3 regions of the Streptomyces sp. NPDC052721 genome follow, and region 2 is predicted to be linked to each of the others. Evidence: predicted binding sites of a transcription regulator. Region 2 holds the regulator's gene; each other region holds the start of a gene.
What was found. Region 2 encodes HrcA, which represses chaperone genes, less so after heat shock. Its sites were predicted from a motif close to TTNGCACTCNGNNNNNCNGAGTGCNAA; they were not measured.
Positions count from the first base shown of each region.

Region 1: a site for HrcA is predicted at 3,567-3,593, ahead of groL (chaperonin GroEL). Genes of this name have one in related genera too.
Region 3: a site for HrcA is predicted at 2,329-2,355, ahead of groES (co-chaperone GroES). Genes of this name have one in related genera too.

Region 1 covers NZ_JBFATL010000014.1:45,232-50,455, forward strand. The annotation lists gene AB0L21_RS16040 (hypothetical protein) at 1-218, shown strand, start outside; gene AB0L21_RS16045 (NADH:flavin oxidoreductase) at 423-1,550, opposite strand; gene groL (chaperonin GroEL) at 1,781-3,403, opposite strand; gene AB0L21_RS16055 (cold-shock protein) at 3,702-3,905, opposite strand; gene AB0L21_RS16060 (ubiquitin-like small modifier protein 1) at 4,354-4,629, opposite strand; gene thrC (threonine synthase) at 4,778-5,224, opposite strand, start outside.
Region 2 covers NZ_JBFATL010000005.1:240,474-245,697, reverse strand. The annotation lists gene AB0L21_RS07900 (DUF3097 domain-containing protein) at 1-784, opposite strand, end outside; gene AB0L21_RS07895 (MBL fold metallo-hydrolase) at 916-1,638, opposite strand; gene hrcA (heat-inducible transcriptional repressor HrcA) at 1,802-2,818, shown strand; gene dnaJ (molecular chaperone DnaJ) at 2,819-3,955, shown strand; gene AB0L21_RS07880 (nitronate monooxygenase) at 4,056-5,132, shown strand; gene AB0L21_RS07875 (16S rRNA (uracil(1498)-N(3))-methyltransferase) at 5,129-5,224, shown strand, end outside.
Region 3 covers NZ_JBFATL010000004.1:115,273-120,496, reverse strand. The annotation lists gene AB0L21_RS05740 (methyltransferase domain-containing protein) at 1-447, opposite strand, end outside; gene AB0L21_RS05735 (polysaccharide deacetylase family protein) at 538-1,449, shown strand; gene AB0L21_RS05730 (polysaccharide deacetylase family protein) at 1,446-2,258, shown strand; gene groES (co-chaperone GroES) at 2,504-2,812, shown strand; gene groL (chaperonin GroEL) at 2,931-4,559, shown strand; gene AB0L21_RS05715 (ester cyclase) at 4,636-5,224, opposite strand, start outside.

The DNA of each region.
Region 1 (5,224 bases), on a different contig from region 2:
AGCGGTGGCTGCCGGAGCTGTGGAACGGCCAGGAATGGCAGCTGTGCGGGACACCGAGACGGGACCGGCGCGAGGCGGAGGCGTATCTCGCCGCCCAGCGGCGCGGGTCCCGGCCCGCCATGGCGTACCGGCTCGTGCACGAGTTCACCGACTACGAGGTGCTGCGGGTGTGGGGGACGCCGGTCCGGGTCGACATCGAGCCGATGGGCAACCTCTAGGTCCTGTCGTCAAACTCCCGTCGTCCGCCCGGAGGGCGGGCCGCGCGGCGTCAGGTGCGTGCTCTCGGCGTGCCGGGCCCCGGCCCTCGTACTGGATGTACTCGGGTCGGGGCCCGGTGCGGCGAGAGTGCGTGCATGGCGTCGCGCGGCAGACGGGAGTTTGACGACAGGGCCTAGCGGCCGGCGCCCCCGCGGGACCCCCGGTCAGTTCAGGGTCTTCACGGCCGCCGCGTCGTACGGCTTCAGCTCGTCGAACCGGTCGGAGAGCACCTTGGCCGCCCACTCCGGGTCCTGGAGCAGCGCGCGGCCGACGGCCACCAGGTCGAACTCGTCGGCCTCCAGGCGGTCCAGGAGGTTGTCGATGCCCTTGACCGGGGAGCCCTCGCCCTGGAAGGCGTTGACGAAGTCGCCGTCGAGGCCGACCGAGCCGACGGTGATGGCGGGCTTGCCGGTGAGCTTCTTCGTCCAGCCCGCCAGGTTCAGGCCGGAGCCGTCGAACTCGGGCAGCCAGTAGCGGCGGGTGGAGGCGTGGAAGACGTCGACACCGGCCGCCGCGAGCGGGGTGAGCAGGGCCTCCAGCTCCTCGGGGGTCTCGGCGAGCCGGGCGGTGTAGTCCTGCTGCTTCCACTGCGAGTAGCGGAAGAGGATCGGGAAGTCCGGCGACACCGCCGCGCGCACGGCGGCGACGACCTCGGCGGAGAACCTGGTGCGGGCCGCCAGGTCGCCGCCGTACGCGTCGGTACGGCGGTTGGTGCCCGCCCACAGGAACTGGTCGAGGAGGTAGCCGTGGGCGCCGTGCAGCTCCACGCCGTCGAAGCCGATGCGCTCGGCGGCGGCAGCGGCCTCGGCGAACGCGGCGACGACGTCGTCCACGTCCGCCTGCGTCATCGCCTTGCCGGTGGGCTCGGCACCGGCGGTCTTCAGGCCGGAGGGGCCGACGGCGGGCGCGTCCGGGAAGGGGGCGTCGCCCTGCTTGCGGACCATGCCGATGTGCCACAGCTGCGGGACGATGGTGCCGCCGGCCGCGTGCACGTCCTCGGCGACCTTCGCCCAGGCCGCCAGCTGCTCCTCGCCGTGGAAGCGCGGGACGCGGTCGCTCTGGCCGGCCGACGGGTGGCCCACGTAGGTGCCCTCGGTGACGATGAGCCCGACGCCGGCGGCGGCCCGGCGGGCGTAGTAGGAGCGCACGTCCTCACCCGGGACACCGCCCGGGGAGAACGTGCGGGTCATGGGCGCCATCACGATCCGGTTCGGGACGGTGAGGCCGTTCAGCGCGATCGGGCGGGACAGGACGCGGGCCGCGCGGGAGGCGGGGGGCGTGGTGACGGTCACGTGGGGGGCTCCTCGTGAGTGGACGGCGCAAACCGGCTGGTACGTGCGCACGCATTGTTGCAGCACCTTAAGTAAACACCGCCCACCGGCCCGCGTTCCGGCCGGTCCGGGGCCCTCACGTGATGCCGGCCACCCTCCCCGGCCCCGCGAACGCCGAGGGCGGCACTCCCAGCCGGAAGCTGGGAGTGCCGCCCTCGGTCCGCAGGACAGGCGATCGACCGTCAGATCGATCAGAAGTCCATGTCACCGCCCGGCATGCCGCCGCCGGCCGGGGCCGCGGCCTTCTCCGGCTTGTCGGCGATGACGGCCTCGGTGGTGAGGAACAGCGCGGCGATGGAGGCGGCGTTCTGCAGCGCGGAACGGGTCACCTTCGCCGGGTCGATGATGCCCTCGGCGACCAGGTCGACGTACTCGCCGGTCGCGGCGTTCAGGCCGTGACCCGGGGTCAGGTTGCGCACCTTCTCCACGACGACGCCGCCTTCCAGGCCGGCGTTGACGGCGATCTGCTTCAGCGGGGCCTCCAGGGCGATGCGCACGGCGTTGGCGCCGGTCGCCTCGTCACCCTCCAGCTCCAGCTTCTCGAAGACCTGGGAGGCCTGGAGCAGGGCCACGCCACCACCGGCGACGATGCCCTCCTCGACGGCCGCCTTCGCGTTGCGCACGGCGTCCTCGATGCGGTGCTTGCGCTCCTTGAGCTCCACCTCGGTGGCGGCACCGGCCTTGATGACCGCGACACCGCCGGCGAGCTTCGCCAGGCGCTCCTGCAGCTTCTCGCGGTCGTAGTCGGAGTCGCTGTTCTCGATCTCGGCGCGGATCTGGTTGACGCGGCCGTTGACCTGCTCGGAGGAGCCGGCACCGTCGACGATGGTGGTCTCGTCCTTGGTGATGACGACCTTGCGGGCGCGGCCCAGGAGGTCCAGGGTCGCGTTCTCCAGCTTGAGGCCGACCTCCTCGGAGATGACCTCGCCGCCCGTGAGGATGGCGATGTCGCCGAGCATGGCCTTGCGGCGGTCACCGAAGCCCGGGGCCTTGACGGCGACGGACTTGAAGGTGCCGCGGATCTTGTTGACGACCAGGGTCGACAGGGCCTCGCCCTCGACGTCCTCGGCGATGATCAGCAGCGGCTTGCCCGACTGCATGACCTTCTCCAGCAGCGGGAGCAGGTCCTTGACCGAGGAGATCTTGGAGTTGGCGATGAGGATGTACGGGTCCTCCAGCGCCGCCTCCATGCGCTCCATGTCGGTCGCGAAGTAGGCGGAGATGTAGCCCTTGTCGAAGCGCATGCCCTCGGTGAGCTCCAGCTCCAGACCGAAGGTGTTGCTCTCCTCGACGGTGATGACGCCTTCCTTGCCGACCTTGTCCATGGCCTCGGCGATCAGCTCGCCGATCTGGGTGTCGGCGGCGGAGATGGACGCGGTGGAGGCGATCTGCTCCTTGGTCTCGACGTCCTTCGCCTGCTCCAGCAGGGCGGCGGAGACGGCCTCGACGGCCTTCTCGATACCGCGCTTCAGAGCCATCGGGTTGGCACCGGCGGCGACGTTGCGCAGGCCCTCCTTGACCAGGGCCTGGGCGAGCACGGTCGCGGTGGTCGTACCGTCACCGGCGACGTCGTCCGTCTTCTTGGCGACTTCCTTGACCAGCTCGGCGCCGATCTTCTCGTACGGGTCCTCGAGCTCGATCTCCTTGGCGATGGAGACACCATCGTTGGTGATCGTGGGGGCGCCCCACTTCTTCTCGAGGACGACGTTGCGGCCCTTGGGGCCGAGCGTCACCTTCACGGCGTCCGCGAGCTGGTTCATGCCGCGCTCGAGGCCGCGCCGCGCCTCCTCGTCGAACGCGATGATCTTGGCCATGTGAAGTGGTCCCTCCAGGACTGGGGGTGATTCCTTCGGACCGCGCCCGCGCCCGCGACGGACGGCTCGCCGGCCTCGTGGTTCCTTGCCCCACCCGGCCCGCGGGCCTCACCGACCCGGTCCTTCGCTGTCACTCTCACCTTCAGAGTGCTAACGCCAATGATTAGCACTCGGCATGGTCGAGTGCAAGCGCCTGGGCGGGAGGAGGCCCCCGTCAGCCGCACGCGAACAGCGGAACCGGGGCACGGCGAAGGGCCCGCACCCTCTGCGAGGTGCGGGCCCTTCGGACAAGAAACGTTCAGGCGGTGACGCGAACCATGTCGGCCTGCGGACCCTTCTGGCCCTGCGAGATCTCGAACTCGACCCGCTGGCCCTCTTCCAGGGTGCGGTAGCCGTCCATCTGAATCGCGCTGTAGTGGACGAAGACGTCCGCACCACCGTCGACCGCGATGAAGCCGTACCCCTTCTCCGCGTTGAACCACTTGACGGTGCCCTGAGCCATGCCTAACTCCCCTATTACTGGCCCTTGCACAGATCCACACTTCGCGGACCCGGGTCAGACCTCACCCCCCAACTGGTCGGGGGCGTGCGCCGGAACGCGTCGACCGCGGCTGAATGTATCTGTCCAACTGCCGTCTGCAACAGGTCAATCGGACGAGAATTCTGGACGCGAGCGGTCCGGAATCTGGTGAGAATTCACCCGACTTCAGGGCAAGTCGGGCCCCATAAAAGCCACAAAAGCCACAGACAACCCGCACACTTTGGCTACTTCTTGTCGGGCGGGCGGCATGAAATCCAGGGCCCGCGACCCGGAGGCCGCGGCCGTGTTCCCCAACTCTACCGCGCTCAATCACACAGAATTGCCCCCTCCGCTTCTCTCACGGAGGGGGCAATCGGAAAACAGTCGGTAACCGACGTTACCCACGGTAATGAGCGCGCGGATCCGCGGCTCAGCCGCCGGCGACCGCCGGGATGATCGAGACGCCGGCCCCGTCGGGGGTCGCCGTGTCCAGCCCCTGCTCGAAGCGGACGTCGTCGTCGTTGACGTACACGTTGACGAACCGGCGCAGCTTGCCCTGGTCGTCCAGCACGCGCGCGGCGATGCCCGTGTGGTTCTTCTCCAGGTCGGCGATGACCTCGCCGAGCGTGGCGCCCTCGGCGGCGACCTCGGCCTGCCCGCCGGTGTAGGTGCGCAGGATGGTGGGGATGCGAACGGTCACGCTCATGCGGTGAGACCTCCGGTCGGGTTCACGGGTGGGGCGGGGCGGCGCCCCAGGGGCTCGGGGCCGTGCTGCGGGTGCGGCTGCCGCCGCGTGGGCGCGAGCGGCCCTCGCCGGCCCGCGCGTCGTGTCCGGCCTCCCGGCGCAGCGCCCGTCATGCGAGGCCGGCCTCTCGGAAGGAGTCCAGGGACGGGCGGATGGTGGCGGTGAGGCCGGTCCCGGCCACCGCGTCCAGGGTCTTCAGGCCGTCGCCGGTGTTGAGGACGACCGTGGTCTTCGCCGGGTCCAGCACGCCCGCCTTCAGCAGCTTGCGGGTGACGCCGACGGTCACGCCGCCCGCCGTCTCCGCGAAAATGCCCTCCGTCCGCGCGAGCAGCTTGATCGCGTCCACGACCTCCTCGTCCGTCACGTCCTCCACGGCACCGCCGGTGCGGCGCGCGATGTCCAGGACGTACGGCCCGTCGGCCGGGTTGCCGATGGCCAGGGACTTGGCGATGGTGTTCGGCTTCTGGGGCCGTACGACGTCGTGGCCGGCCTTGAAGGCGGTGGAGACCGGGGAGCAGCCCTCGGCCTGGGCGCCGAAGATCTTGTACGGCTTGTC
Region 2 (5,224 bases):
CGAAGTCGATCAGCTCCTCCACCCTGCCCAGCAGCTCCGGCTCCAGGTCCTTGTAGGACCCCACCCGCTTCAGGACCGCCTGCCACACCGCCCCGGTGTTCTCCGACGGCCAGCCCAGCGCCCGGCACACGCCCGTCTTCCAGTCCTGCCCCTTCGGCACCGCCGGCCACGCCTCGATGCCCAGCGACGACGGCTTCACCGCCTGCCAGATGTCGATGAACGGGTGGCCGACGACCAGCGCGTGTTCGCTCGTCACCGACTCGGCGATCCGCCACTCCTTCGTCCCCGGCACCAGATGGTCCACCAGGACGCCCAGGCGCGCGTCCGGACCCGGGGCGAAGGACTCCACGATCGACGGGAGGTCGTCCACGCCCTCCAGGTACTCCACGACCACGCCCTCGATCCGCAGGTCGTCGCCCCAGACCTTCTCGACCAGCTCGGCGTCGTGCCGGCCCTCCACGTAGATGCGGCCGGCGCGGGCCACGCGCGCGCGTGCCTGGGGGACGGCGACCGAGCCGGACGCCGTACGGGTGGGACGTACCGGCGCCGAGGTGGGGCGGACGAGCGTCACCACCCGGCCCTCCAGCAGGAAGCCGCGCGGCTCCAGCGGGAACACCCGGTGCTTGCCGAAGCGGTCCTCCAGGGTCACCGTGCCCGCCTCGCAGCGGATCACCGCGCCGCAGAACCCGGTGCCGGGCTCCTCCACCACCAGGCCGGGCTCGGCCGGGACCTCCGGTACGGGCTTCGGCTTCTTCCACGGCGGGGTCAGGTCGGCGGAGTACACACGAGGGCGCGGGCCCGAAGGGCCCTCGTCGGAAGGGCGGTGGCGGGAGACGGGTGGGCGCATTCGGATGACGATAGGAGAGGCCGCCTGCCGAGGCGTACGACACGCCGGAACCCGGCGGGAAGAGCCGCTCAGATCACGCCGAACCGCGTTGCCAGGGCGTCGCGTTGGCGGCGGACGAACCCCGCGTCCACCACCGCTCCGTGACCGGGCACGTACAGCGCGTCCTCGCCGCCGAGCGCCAGCAGGCGGTCCAGCGCGTCCGGCCAGCGGGACGGGACCGCGTCCGGGCCCGCCTGGGGTTCGCCGGACTCCTCCACCAGGTCGCCGCAGAACACCACCTCCGGATCGCCCGGGACCAGCACGGCCAGGTCGTGCGCCGTGTGGCCGGGGCCCACGTTGGCCAGCAGCGCCTGGCGGCCGTCGCCGAGGTCCAGCGTCCACTCGCCGGAGACCGCGTGGCGGGGCGGGGTCAGCGCGTCCACCGCCTCGTCGGCGTCGGCCACCGGCAGCCCGTTGCGGATCGCGTCCAGCCGCAGGTCGGCGCGCTCGAACGCGAACACCGCGTCCAGGCCCACCGCCCCGTACACCTCCGCCCCGGCGAACACGGCCGCGCCGAACACGTGGTCGAAGTGGGGGTGGGTGAGCGCGAGATGGGTCACACGGCCGCCCGCCAGTTCCTCGGCCTGGCCGCGCAGCCGGACCCCCTCCGCGAGGCTCGAACCGGCGTCCACGAGCAGTGCCGTACCCTCACCGAGGACCAGCCCCGCCGTGCAGTCCCAGCCAGGCAGCCGGCACCGGCCCACCCCCGCGGCCAGCCGCTCCCACCCCAGCTCTTCCCAAGTCACGGTCATACCCGCGACGCTAGCGGTTCGAGCCGGTACGGCGGCCCGACCTTGCCCAGGGTGTACCCGGCAGCCGTACACTGGGCCGGGGAACGCTGGCACTCGCACGGCAAGAGTGCCAAAGGGGCGAACCCGGACGGACGAGGGGACGACGTGCTGGAGGTGCGCGCGAATGCTGAGTGAACGCAGGCTTCAGGTACTGCGCGCCATCGTCCAGGACTACGTGGGCACCGAGGAGCCGGTCGGTTCCAAGGCGCTCACCGAGCGGCACAACCTCGGCGTCTCCCCGGCGACGGTCCGCAACGACATGGCGGCCCTGGAGGAGGAGGGGTACATCGCCCAGCCGCACACCAGTGCGGGGCGCATCCCCACCGACAAGGGCTACCGGCTGTTCGTGGACAAGCTCGCGGGCGTGAAGCCGATGACCGCGCCGGAGCGGCGGGCGATCCAGAACTTCCTGGAGGGCGCCGTCGACCTCGACGACGTCGTGGCGCGGACCGTGCGGCTGCTCGCGCAGCTCACCCGGCAGGTCGCCGTCGTGCAGTATCCGTCCCTGACCCGGTCCACGGTCCGGCACGTGGAGCTGCTGTCGCTGGCTCCCGCGCGCGTGATGCTCGTGCTGATCACGGACACCGGCCGGGTCGAGCAGCGGATGGTCGACTGCCCGGCGCCGTTCGGCGAGGCCTCGCTGGCGGATCTGCGGGCACGGCTCAACAGCCGGGTCGCCGGCCGCCGGTTCACGGACGTGCCGAAGCTGGTCGAGGACCTCCCGGAGGGCTTCGAGCCGGAGGACCGCGGTACGGTCTCCACGGTGCTCTCCACTCTTCTGGAGACACTCGTGGAAGAGAACGAGGAGCGGTTGATGATCGGCGGCACCGCCAATCTCACCCGCTTCGGACATGACTTCCCCCTCACGATCCGGCCCGTCCTGGAGGCACTGGAGGAGCAGGTCGTGCTCCTCAAGCTCCTCGGCGAGGCGAAGGATCCGGGCGTGACCGTGCGTATCGGGCACGAGAACGCCCATGAGGGACTCAACTCCACCTCTGTCGTGTCGGTCGGCTACGGTTCGGGCGGCGAGGCGGTTGCCAAGCTCGGCGTGGTCGGACCGACCCGCATGGACTACCCGGGAACGATGGGAGCGGTACGCGCAGTGGCACGGTACGTCGGACAGATCCTGGCGGAGTCGTAAGTGGCCACGGACTACTACGCCGTTCTCGGCGTGCGCCGCGACGCGTCGCAGGATGAGATCAAGAAGGCGTTCCGCCGGCTCGCGCGCGAGCTGCACCCGGACGTCAACCCGGATCCGAAGACCCAGGAGCGGTTCAAGGAGATCAACGCCGCTTACGAGGTGCTGTCGGACCCGCAGAAGAAGCAGGTCTACGACCTCGGCGGCGACCCGCTCTCCCAGTCGGGCGGCGCGGGCGCGGGCGGCTTCGGCGCCGGCGGCTTCGGCAACTTCTCCGACATCATGGACGCGTTCTTCGGTACGGCGTCGCAGCGCGGGCCCCGCTCGCGCACCCGGCGCGGCCAGGACGCGATGATCCGGATCGAGGTCGAGCTGGACGAGGCGGCCTTCGGGACGACCAAGGACATCCAGGTCGACACGGCTGTCGTCTGCAACACCTGCAACGGCGAGGGCGCGGCGCCCGGCACGTCCGCCCAGACGTGTGACATGTGCCGTGGCCGGGGTGAGGTCTCGCAGGTCACCCGGTCCTTCCTGGGCCAGGTCATGACCTCGCGTCCGTGCCCCCAGTGCCAGGGCTTCGGCACGGTCGTCCCGACCCCGTGCCCCGAGTGCGCCGGTGACGGCCGGGTGCGCTCGCGGCGGACGCTGACCGTGAAGATCCCGGCCGGTGTCGACAACGGCACGCGGATCCAGCTCGCCGGTGAGGGCGAGGTCGGCCCCGGCGGCGGCCCGGCCGGTGACCTGTACGTAGAGATCCACGAACTGCCGCACCCGACGTTCCAGCGGCGCGGCGACGACCTGCACTGCACGGTCACGATCCCGATGACGGCGGCGGCCCTCGGCACGAAGGTGCCGCTGGAGACGCTGGACGGCCTGGAGGAGGTCGACATCCGGCCCGGCACCCAGTCCGGCCAGTCGATCCCGCTGCACGGCCGGGGCGTCACGCATCTGCGCGGCGGCGGCCGGGGTGACCTGGTCGTGCACGTCGAGGTGACCACGCCGACCAAGCTGGACCCGGAGCAGGAGCGGCTGCTGCGCGAGCTGGCCAAGCTGCGGGGCGAGGAGCGGCCCCAGGGCCAGTTCCAGCCCGGGCAGCAGGGGCTGTTCTCGCGGCTGAAGGACGCGTTCAACGGGCGCTGAGCCGTGACGTACGGGGTGCTGCGGCACCCCGTATGCCAGGGGCTTATGCCGGGGGAAGCCCGGATTCGGACTTGTTCGGAGGACGTGACAACATGCGGTCATGTCCTCCGCGCTGACCGATCTCTTCCCCCACCCGATCGTGCAGGCCCCCATGGCGGGCGGCGTCTCCGTCCCGCAGCTCGCCGCCGCCGTCTCCGAGGCCGGTGGCCTCGGGTTCCTGGCCGCCGGGTACAAGACCGCCGACGGCATGTACCAGGAGATCAAGCAGCTGCGCGGGCTCACGAGCCGCCCCTTCGGCGTGAACCTGTTCATGCCCCAGCCCGAGCAGGCGGAGTCCGGGGCCGTCGACCTCTACGCGCACCAGCTGGCCGGCGAGGCCGCCTGGTACGAGACCGAGCTGGGCGACCCGGACAGCGGCCGGGACGACGGCTACGACGCCAAGCTCGCCGTCCTGCTCGACAACCCGGTACCGGTGGTCTCCTTCCACTTCGGTGTGCCGCGCCGCGAGGTGTTCGACAAGCTCCGCCGCGCCGGCACCTTCACCCTGGTCACCGCCACCACCGCCGAGGAGGCCCGCGCGGTCGAGCGGGCCGGGGCCGACGCGGTGATCGCGCAGGGCGTGGAGGCCGGCGGACACCAGGGCACCCACCGGGACCTCCCGGAGAACGACGGCGCCGGCATCGGCCTGCTGTCGCTGGTCACGCAGATCCGGGAGGCCGTACGCATCCCGGTCGTCGCCGCCGGCGGCATCATGCGCGGCGGCCAGATCGCCGCCGTCCTCGCGGCGGGCGCGAGCGCGGCCCAGCTGGGCACCGCGTTCGTCGCCACCCCGGAGTCCGGCGCGCACGCCCTGCACAAGCGGGCGCTGACCGACCCGCTGTTCCCGCGCACCGAGCTGACCCGCGCCTTCACCGGCCGCCCGGCCCGCGCGCTCGTCAACCGCTTCCTGCGCGAGCACGGACCGTACGCCCCCGCCGCCTACCCCGAGGTCAACCATCTCACCGCGCCGCTGCGCAAGGCCGCCGCGAAGGCCGGGGACCCGCAGGGCATGGCGATGTGGGCCGGGCAGGGACACCGGATGGCCCGGGAACTGCCCGCGGGCCGGCTGGTGGAGGTGCTGGCCGCCGAACTCGCCGAGGCCCGGACAGCGTTGTCGGCCGGGGGTGGTCCCCGATGACCGCGCCGGTGTTCGTCGTCGACTCGCTGGAGGGCGTGGGCCCCGGCTCGGTCGTCGACGTCCAGGGCCCCGAGGGACGGCACGCGGTCTCC
Region 3 (5,224 bases), on a different contig from region 2:
CCGCACCTCGATCAGGCCGGCCAGCCCCAGCGCCTCGGCGTTGGCCCGCGCCACGGCCGCCGTCAGCGGGTCCCGGTCCACGGCCAGCACCCGGATCCCGGCCCGCGCCAGCGCGATGGCGTCCCCGCCGATCCCGCAGCACAGGTCGGCGAGGGAGGTCACGCCCAGCTGCTTCAGCCGCCCGGCCCGGTACGCCGCCACGGAGGCCCGCGTCGACTGCTCGACCCCGTTGGGCGTGAAGAACATGCGCCCGGCGTCCTCGGCCCCGAACTTCGCCACCGCCCGCTGCCGCAGCCGGGCCTGGCCGAGCGCGGCGGAGACCAGCTCGGCCGGGTGCTCGCGGCGCAGCCGGGTGGCCACGGCCAGCTCCTGCGCGGGCTCGGTGTCGCGCACCTCGTCGAGGAGGGCGCGGCCTTCGGGGGTGAGGAGCAGAGCGAGGTCGTTCACCGGGTCATTGTGGGCCAGTCGGTGGATGGTGCGCCTCCGGCGGCGGTGTCGTCCGGGGTCGCGGGCCGGGGCCTGGGAGGATCCGGCACCATGCGAGCAGTAGTACAAAATGACAAAAGTCGGACTTGTCTGCGGCGACTGGCCCTCGGGGGCGGAGCAGTCACGCTGGCCACCGCCACCCTGCTCTCCGGCTGCGCCGGGCCCGAGTCCGTGCGCGCCCCGTCCGGCCAGGGCGGCCCCGCCCAGCCCCAGGACCCGGCGGCGCGCCGGGCCGCCGAACACGCCCGGCTGGCCGCCGCCGCCCGGCGCTGGGGGCTGGACCAGGTCCCGCTCACGCCTCCGCCGCCCCCCACGGTGAAGCCGAGGATCACCGCCCGCGACGGATTCGAGGTGGACCACCAGGAGGACTGGAACCTGCCCCCGGTCTTCACGACCATCCCCACCCGGAACAAGGTCGTCTTCCTGACGATCGACGACGGCGCCGAGAAGGACCCGCGCTTCCTCGCCATGATGCGTGAGCTGAAGATCCCGTACACCGCCTTCCTCAGCGACTACCTCGTCAAGGACGACTACGCCTACTTCCGGAAGATGCGGTCCTACGGCAACACCCTCGACAACCACACCCTGCACCACCCCTACCTGCCGGGCCTGTCCTACGAGGAGCAGAAGGACGAGATCTGCGGCATGCAGGCCGTCATGAAGAAGCAGTTCGGCAAGGCGCCCACCGTCTTCCGCCCGCCCTACGGCAACTACAACCAGGACACCCTGGTCGCCGCCAAGGAATGCGGCATCAAGTACGCGCCGATCTGGAACGAGGAGGTCTTCGTCGACCACTGGGAGTACCGCGAGGACGACAAGCGGCTGCGCCGCGGCGACATCGTGCTCACCCACTTCCGCGGCCGGGACGACTGGGACGGCACGATGGTGGACGACATGCGCCGCTTCCTGAACAAGGTCACGCGCGAGGGCTACGCCGTGGCCCGCCTGGAGGACTACCTGTGAGGCGCGCCCGGGGCCCGGCCGCGGTCCTCGCCGCGGCCCTGCTCCTGACGGGCTGCGCCCAGTCCGTCGACCCCATCGAACGCCTCGGCAAGAGGGCCGCCGAAGGGGTACGCCCGCACGCCACCGCCTCCGACCACCGCTACCGCTTCTGGGGCCTGACCCGGCCCCTCGTCCGCTCCCCGGTGCACCCGGCCCGCCCGCTCGCCGAGCACCCCGGGGCCGGCGCCCCGCCCGCCGTGGCCGACCACGTCCCCACCCGCGACCCGGTCGTCTTCCTCACGTACGACGACGGCGCCGAGCGGGACCCCCGCTTCGTCGACATGGTCCGCGAACTCCGGCTCCCGGTCACCCTGTTCCTCACCGACAGCGTCGCCGCCCCCGGCTACCGCCACTTCGCCCGCCTGCGCGCCCTCGGCGCCGGCATCGGGAACCACACCGTCGACCACCGGGCCCCGGCCGGACTGCCGTACGCCGGACAGCGCGCCGAGATCTGCGGTCAGCAGGACCGCCTCCGCGCCGCCCTCGGCGTCCGCCCCCGCCTCTTCCGCCCGCCCTACGGCTCCTACGACCGCACCACCCTGCGCGCGGCGGCCGACTGCGGCATCTCCGCGCTCGTCCTGTGGCGCGCCGCCCTGACCCCGGCCGGCCTCGCCTACACCCACGGCCCCCACCACCTCCGCCCCGGCGACATCGTCCTGGTGGGCCCCGACGAGTCGACGGGCCCCTCCCTGCGGGAACGCACGGTCACGGTGCTGAGGAAGGCCCAGGAGAGAGGCCTGACGGTGGGGCGCCTGGAGGACTACCTGTGAATGCCGGCCCGTCACGCGGGGCGCCCGGGCACTCGCGCGCGCCGTTCGCTGCCGACGCGCCGCACGGCAATTGGCACTCCGCTTGACCGAGTGCTAATCGCGGTCATAGTCTCGGCTCTGGCACTCCCCCCTGGAGAGTGCCAGATAAACGCGACGGGCAGGTCCGGCACCCGCGACGACGGATCGACCTGGTCGCCACCTCAGACAGTTAACCCCGTGAGATCTCCGAAGGGGGAGGTCGGATCGTGACGACCGCCAGCTCCAAGGTTGCCATCAAGCCGCTCGAGGACCGCATCGTGGTCCAGCCGCTGGACGCCGAGCAGACCACGGCCTCTGGCCTGGTCATCCCGGACACCGCGAAGGAGAAGCCCCAGGAGGGCGCCGTCCTCGCCGTGGGCCCGGGCCGGTTCGAGAACGGCGAGCGCCTTCCGCTCGACGTCAAGGTCGGCGACGTCGTCCTCTACAGCAAGTACGGCGGCACCGAGGTGAAGTACAACGGCGAGGAGTACCTCGTCCTCTCGGCTCGCGACGTGCTCGCGATCATCGAGAAGTAATCACCTCAAGCGACTCTCTGCTTGCAGCTGCGCCCCTGGCCCCCGCGATCGATAAGAAGCCGGGCGCCCGGGGCGCGGCGTTTTTCACCCACAGATTTCCGAGAGGGCTCCCGCTGCCATGGCGAAGATCCTGAAGTTCGACGAGGACGCCCGTCGCGCCCTTGAGCGCGGCGTCAACAAGCTTGCCGACACCGTCAAGGTGACGATCGGCCCCAAGGGCCGCAACGTCGTCATCGACAAGAAGTTCGGCGCCCCCACCATCACCAACGACGGTGTCACGATCGCCCGTGAGGTGGAGATCGAGGACCCGTACGAGAACCTCGGCGCGCAGCTGGTGAAGGAGGTGGCGACCAAGACCAACGACATCGCCGGTGACGGCACCACCACCGCCACGGTCCTCGCCCAGGCGCTGGTCCGCGAGGGTCTGAAGAACGTCGCCGCCGGTGCCTCCCCGGCCGCCCTGAAGAAGGGCATCGACGCCGCGGTCAAGGCCGTCTCCGACGACCTGCTGGCCTCGGCCCGCCCGATCGACGAGAAGTCCGACATCGCCGCCGTCGCCGCGCTGTCCGCCCAGGACCAGCAGGTCGGCGAGCTGATCGCCGAGGCCATGGACAAGGTCGGCAAGGACGGTGTCATCACCGTCGAGGAGTCCAACACCTTCGGTCTGGAGCTGGACTTCACCGAGGGCATGGCCTTCGACAAGGGCTACCTGTCGCCGTACTTCGTGACGGACCAGGAGCGCATGGAGGCCGTCCTGGAGGACCCGTACATCCTCATCCACCAGGGCAAGATCTCCGCCATCACGGAGCTGCTGCCGCTGCTGGAGAAGGTCATCCAGGCCGGTTCCTCCAAGCCCCTGCTGATCATCGCCGAGGACCTCGAGGGCGAGGCCCTGTCGACCCTGGTCGTCAACAAGATCCGCGGCACCTTCAACGCCGTCGCGGTGAAGGCCCCCGGCTTCGGCGACCGCCGCAAGGCGATGCTGCAGGACATGGCCGTCCTCACCGGCGCCACCGTCATCTCCGAGGAGGTCGGCCTCAAGCTCGACCAGGTCGGCATCGACGTGCTCGGCTCCGCCCGCCGCGTCACCGTCACCAAGGACGACACCACGATCGTCGACGGCGCCGGCAAGTCCGAGGACGTGCAGGGCCGGATCGCGCAGATCAAGGCCGAGATCGAGAACACCGACTCCGACTGGGACCGCGAGAAGCTCCAGGAGCGCCTCGCCAAGCTGGCCGGCGGCGTGTGCGTGATCAAAGTCGGCGCCGCCACCGAGGTGGAGCTGAAGGAGAAGAAGCACCGTCTGGAGGACGCCATCTCCGCGACCCGCGCCGCGGTCGAGGAGGGCATCGTCTCCGGTGGTGGCTCCGCCCTGGTCCACGCCTCCAAGGTGCTGGACGGCAACCTCGACAAGTCCGGCGACGAGGCCACCGGTGTCTCCGTGGTCCGCAACGCCGTGGTCGAGCCGCTGCGCTGGATCGGCGAGAACGCCGGCCAGGAGGGCTACGTCATCGTGTCCAAGGTCAAGGACCTGGACAAGGGGCAGGGCTACAACGCCGCCACCGGCGAGTACGGCGACCTGATCAAGGCCGGCGTCATCGACCCGGTCAAGGTCACCCGCTCCGCCCTGGAGAACGCCGCCTCCATCGCCTCCCTGCTGCTCACGACCGAGACCCTGGTCGTCGAGAAGAAGGAAGAGGAGCCGGAGGCCGCCGGCCACGGCCACAGCCACGGCCACGCCCACTGAGCCCAGCGCTCCCGAGTGAAGGCCCGGCACCCCGGACGGGGGCCGGGCCTTCGCCCTGTCCACTGCTCCGGCGCCTCTACTGCTCCAACGCGTCCAGCGCCCCCAGCTGCTGCATCAGCCCCAGCTGGTCGTGCTGCCACCACAGCTCGGCGATCTTGCCGTTGTCGCCGAACCGGAACAGCGTCATCCCGGTCGTGGTGACCTGCCTGCCGGTGGGCGCGATCCCCAGGAAATCGCCCTGGTGCGTGGCGTACCAGGTCCACCGCGCGCAGGCCCGCTCGCCCTGGGCGAGCACGTCCTCGACCGTGAACGCGTAGTCGAAGGCGCCGCGCCACATCCGGAACTCGGCGCGGACGTTGTCCAGCCCGATGGTGTCCTGCGGGTTCAGCGGATCATGGCTGTGGATGTCCTCGTCCAGCAGGTCGTTGAGCGGCGGCAGCTCGCCCTCGGCGCACAGCGCCTCGAAGAACCCGCGCACCATGCCCTCGGACAGGCTCTCGTCCCGTACGACGTCCAGGTCGATGAACGTCGGCATCTCGTCGCACAGCGCGACCAGGCCCCGGAAGATCCGGTCGGTCTCCGGGAGGTTCGAGTTCCGCATCGCGTCCTCGTACGACGGGAACTCCACCACTTCGACGACGTGCGACGCGTCCGAGCGGTCCGTG